2 regions of the Streptomyces sp. NPDC098101 genome follow, and region 1 is predicted to be linked to the other one. Evidence: riboswitches for the same ligand, from Rfam matches in the RefSeq annotation. Region 1 holds a riboswitch; the other holds the start of a gene.
The links. Region 1 has a riboswitch for S-adenosylmethionine ahead of ACIQVI_RS11140 (aminotransferase class V-fold PLP-dependent enzyme). Riboswitches for the same ligand answer to the same signal wherever they lie in the genome.

Region 1 (2,466 bases):
GCCGGCTTCGCGGTCGCCCTGCGCGCCAAGGGCGAGACCGTCGAGGAGATCGCCGGGCTCGTCCGGACGATGTACGAGCACGCCAACACGATCGAGGTGCCCGGCCCCTCCGTCGACATCGTCGGCACCGGCGGCGACGGCGCCAAGACCGTCAACATCTCCACCATGTCCGCCATCGTGGTCGCCGGCACCGGCGCCAAGGTCGTCAAGCACGGCAACCGGGCGGCCTCCTCCGCCTCGGGCGCCTCCGACGTCCTGGAGAAGCTCGGCGTCAACCTGGAGCTGACCCCGCGCCGGGTCGCCGAGGTCGCCGAGGAGGCCGGCATCACCTTCTGCTTCGCGGTGAAGTTCCACCCGGCGCTGCGGCACGTCGCCGCGGCCCGCAAGGAACTCGGCATCCGGACCACCTTCAACTTCCTCGGTCCGCTGACCAACCCGGCCCGCGTCCGGGCCCAGGCGACCGGGGTCGCCGACGCCCGGATGGCCCCGATCATGGCCGGGGTGCTGGCCGAGCGCGGCTCCTCCGCCCTGGTCTTCCGCGGCGACGACGGGCTCGACGAGCTGACCACCACGGCCACCTCGCGGGTCTGGGTGGTCCGCGACGGCGCGGTGCGCGAGGAGGCCTTCGACCCGCGCGACGCCGGCATCGACCTGGTGCCCGTCGAGGCGCTGCGCGGCGCGGACGCCTCGTACAACGCCGACGTGGCCCGCCGGCTGCTCGCGGGGGAGACCGGTCCGGTGCGGGACGCGGTGCTGCTCAACTCGGCGGCGGCCCTCACGGCCCTCGAACCCGGGGACGGCCCGCTGGTGGAGCGGATCCGCGCCGGGATCGCGCAGGCCGCCGAGGCGATCGACTCCGGCGCCGCCCGCCGGGCCCTGGAGCGCTGGATCGCCGTCAGCAACGCGTAGTTCCCGGCCCCTTCGCCGTACGGCCCCGGTCCACCATGCGGACCGGGGTCTTGCGCATCCGCGATCATGTGGCAGGATGCTCTTCAGGTCACGAGTGACAGCGTTTTGGCCCCGGCTTGCTGTCCGGCAACCCTCCGTCCGTGGCGGGGTGCCCCGGGTGATGACCAGGCCGTAGGCAGCGAGGTCTACGGCAAGCGCGGACCCCTCGAACACCAGGGGTCCTGGTCTCTCGAGGAGCTTTTTCCGTGAGCAAGCGAATGCGATAGGGCGAATCCGCCCCTTCTTCACCCTCGGATCAGGGTCCCTTCCGCGTACCCCCACGTCTTCCGAGGCCTCACCCGTACCCCGCCGTGTCCGGCCGCGTACGGGATCACCGAAGCCATTCCGCACCGCCCGCCGGGAGATACCGCCATGTCCGCACGCCCCCACGCCGTCGCCGCCGTCGAGACCACCGTCGCCGAGACCGTCGCCACCGAGTCCGCCGACCCCTGCTGCGCCGCCCCGCTGCCCGTCCTCGGCCGGGACGTGACCGTCCCGCTCGTCACCGGCGGCGAGGTGACCTACGCGGCGCTCGACTACGCGGCCAGCGCCCCGGCCCTCCAGCGGGTCTGGGACGACGTCGCCGCGTACGCCCCCTACTACGGCAGCGTCCACCGCGGCGCCGGCTACCTCTCCCAGCTCTCCACCGACCTCTTCGAGAACAGCCGCGCCACCGTCGCCGAGTTCCTCGACTGCCGCCCCGGCGACCAGGTCGTCTTCACCCGCTCCACCACCGACTCGCTCAACCTGCTCGCCGCCGCGATCCCGGCCGGCTGCCAGGTCTTCGTCTTCGAGACCGAGCACCACGCCTCGCTGCTGCCGTGGCGGGACGCCCGGGTCACCTACCTCAACGCGCCCCGGACCCCGGCCCAGGCCGTCGAGACCCTGGAGCGGGCCCTCGCCGACCGCGACCCGTACGGCCCCGCCCTGGTCTGCGTCACCGGCGCCTCCAACGTCACCGGCGAGCTGTGGCCGGTCAGGGAGCTGGCCGCCGCCGCGCACGCCCACGGCGCCCGGATCGTGCTCGACGCCGCCCAGCTCGCGCCCCACCACCCGGTCTCCGTGACCGACCTCGACGTGGACTGGGTCGCCTTCTCCGGGCACAAGCTGTACGCGCCCTTCGGCTCCGGCGTCCTCGCGGGCCGCGCCGACTGGCTCCAGGATTCCCAGCCCTACCTCGCGGGCGGCGGCGCCTCCCGCAAGGTGGCGCGTCGGGCCGACGGTGGTGTGGACGTGGAGTGGCACACCACCGCGGCCCGGCACGAGGCCGGTTCCCCGAACGTCATCGGGGTCTACTCGATCGCCTCCGCCTGCAAGGCCCTCACCGAGGCCGGCTTCGACGCCCTCGTCGCCCGCGAGAACCACCTGATCGCCACGGTCCGCGCGGGCCTGGCCGAGGTCCCCGAGGTCCGGGTCCTCTCCCTCTTCGGCGACGACGCGCCCCGCGTCGGCGTCATCTCCTTCGTCGTGGAGGGCTGGAACAGCTCCCACTTCGCCGCCGCGCTCTCCGCCGAGTAC
Region 2 (2,466 bases), on a different contig from region 1:
CCTCGCCACCAGGCCCGTCGCCGCCAGCGCCGTCACCAGGCCCCCGAGCAGCCAGAGGCGCTCCTCGTTCCCCCGGGAGCGGGGCGGAGTCACCGCCTTCCCCGGTGCGCCCGGCGCACCCGGCACCGGGGACGCGTGGGCCGGGACCGGCGGCGCCGGGGCCGCCGCGTCCGCCGGCGCGGGCGCCCACGCCACCAACGTCAGGCCCGCCACCGCCAGCGCCCTGCCCGTACGTCGTCGTCGTCCGAAGTCCATGGAACCCATGGGCAGTGAATGTATGTAAAACGGGTCATAAGGTCGCGTTACGCCACGCGGCGCCGCGCGTACTCCGCGATCTCCGCCATCGGCGGCCGCTCCTCCGTGTCCACCGCGTACGTCCGCGGCTCGAAGCCCCCCTCGCCCCGCTCGAACTGCGTCAGCAGCGGCCGCACCATGTGCCCCCGCGACAGCCTCAGCTGCGCCGTCCGGTAGATCGTCGCCGCCATCCGGCCGAGCGCCCGCCCGTCCTGGTGCCGGTGCTTGCGGACCCCCACGTCCACCTGCGCGAGCCCGTCCAGGCCCACCGTGTGCAGCGCGTCCACGAGGAGGCCCAGCTCCACTCCGTAACCGACCGGGAAGGGCAGCCGCTCCAGGAGCGAGCGGCGGGCCGCGTACTCGCCGCCGAGCGGCTGCACGAATCCGGCCAGCAGCGGCCAGTGCAGATTGAGCAGCGGGCGCGCCACCAGCTCCGTCACCCGGCCGCCCTGACCAGGGGTGCCGTCCAGCGGACGGTCGTACATCGCCTTGACGAGGTCCACGTCCGGGTCGGTCAGGAGCGGGCCCACGATCCCCGTCACGAAGTCCGCGGAGAAGTCCCGCAGGTCCGCGTCGACGAAGCACACCACGTCCCCGCTCGTCACCATCAGTGACCGCCACAGGACCTCGCCCTTGCCGGGCACGGCCGGTATCCGGGGGAGTATGTCGTCCCGCGCCACCACCCGCGCCCCGGCCGCCGCCGCGACCTCCGCCGTCCGGTCCGTGGAGCCCGAGTCGAGCACCACCAGCTCGTCGACGAGCGGCACCGCCTCCGACATCAGCTCGCGGCGGATCACGGCCACGATGTCCCCGACGGTCGCCTCCTCGTTCAGCGCGGGCAGCACCACGCTGACCGTCGTCGCACGCTTGGCGGCGAGGATCCGCTCCAGCGGCCGGTCCGCCACGGACCAGGACCGCCGGGACAGCCAGCGCTCCACCTCTTCCAGCACGTGATCTCCATCTCGCGGTTCGGACGGGCCGTCCAAGCACCCGGGCCTTCGGTTACAGTCTTGAACAACGCAGCGACCCCGTGCACGTCGGGGTGGCGTACGCGTCGGAGCGCAGGAACGAAAGTCCCGGCCCTCCCCACAATCGAATACCGCTCATCCAGAGGGGCAGAGGGAAACGGCCCGTTGAAGCCCCGGCAACCCTCCAGTCGGTTCGTCTCGTCATCCAGCGAGGTCCCCGGCTAGGGAAGGTGCCAAATCCGTCTCATGGCGAAAAATTCGCCATTGAGAAAGATGAGGAGAAAGGGCCTCGCCTCCATGGCTGTTCAGACCGTCGCACCCGCCACCACCGTCGACCTCGGTCCCGCGTCCGGGCTCTCCTGTCGCGAATGCGGTGAACTCTTCGCCCTCGGCCCGATCTTCGCCTGCGAGCTCTGTTTCGGCCCGCTCGAAGTCGCGTACGACCTCCCCGCCGGCGACCCCGAGGAGCTGCGGAAGCGCATCGAGGCCGGCCCCGCCAGCATCTGGCGCTACGCCCCCCTCCTGCCCGTCCCGGCCGACGTCGCCGAGAAGCCGAACCTGAACCCCGGCTGGACCCCGCTCGTCAAGGCCGACAACCTCGCCCGCGAGCTCGGCGTCGCCCCCGGCAAGCTCTTCGTCAAGGACGACTCCGGGAACCCGACCCACTCCTTCAAGGACCGGGTCGTCGCCCAGGCCATCGAGGCCGCCCGCGCCTTCGGCTTCACCACCCTCTCCTGCTCCTCCACCGGCAACCTGGCCGGCGCCGTCGGCGCCGCCGCCGCCCGCGCCGGCTTCCGCTCCTGCGTGTTCATCCCGCACGACCTGGAAGAGGGCAAGGTCGTCATGGCCGGCGTCTACGGCGGCGACCTCGTCGCCATCGAGGGCAACTACGACGACGTCAACCGCTTCTGCTCGGAGCTCATCGGCGACCCGATCGGCGAGGGCTGGGGCTTCGTGAACGTCAACCTCCGCCCGTACTACGGCGAGGGCTCCAAGACGCTCGCGTACGAGATCTGCGAGCAGCTCGGCTGGGTCGTCCCCGACCAGATCGTCATCCCGATCGCCTCCGGCTCCCAGCTCACCAAGATCGACAAGGGCATCCAGGAGCTCATCAAGCTGGGCCTCGTCGAGGACAAGCCGTACAAGATCTTCGGCGCCCAGGCCGAGGGCTGCTCCCCGGTGTCGGTCGCCTTCAAGGAGGGCC

Region 2: it holds a riboswitch for S-adenosylmethionine, as region 1 does, so the genes downstream of both, thrC (threonine synthase) here and ACIQVI_RS11140 (aminotransferase class V-fold PLP-dependent enzyme) in region 1, are expected to answer to the same signal.

What each region holds. Positions count from the first base shown of each region.
Region 1 covers NZ_JBIWAS010000002.1:907,456-909,921, forward strand. The annotation lists gene trpD (anthranilate phosphoribosyltransferase) at 1-909, shown strand, start outside; SAM riboswitch class IV at 996-1,112, shown strand; gene ACIQVI_RS11140 (aminotransferase class V-fold PLP-dependent enzyme) at 1,321-2,466, shown strand, end outside.
Region 2 covers NZ_JBIWAS010000003.1:53,095-55,560, forward strand. The annotation lists gene ACIQVI_RS13065 (hypothetical protein) at 1-264, opposite strand, end outside; gene ACIQVI_RS13070 (glucosyl-3-phosphoglycerate synthase) at 303-1,244, opposite strand; SAM riboswitch class I at 1,395-1,542, shown strand; gene thrC (threonine synthase) at 1,560-2,466, shown strand, end outside.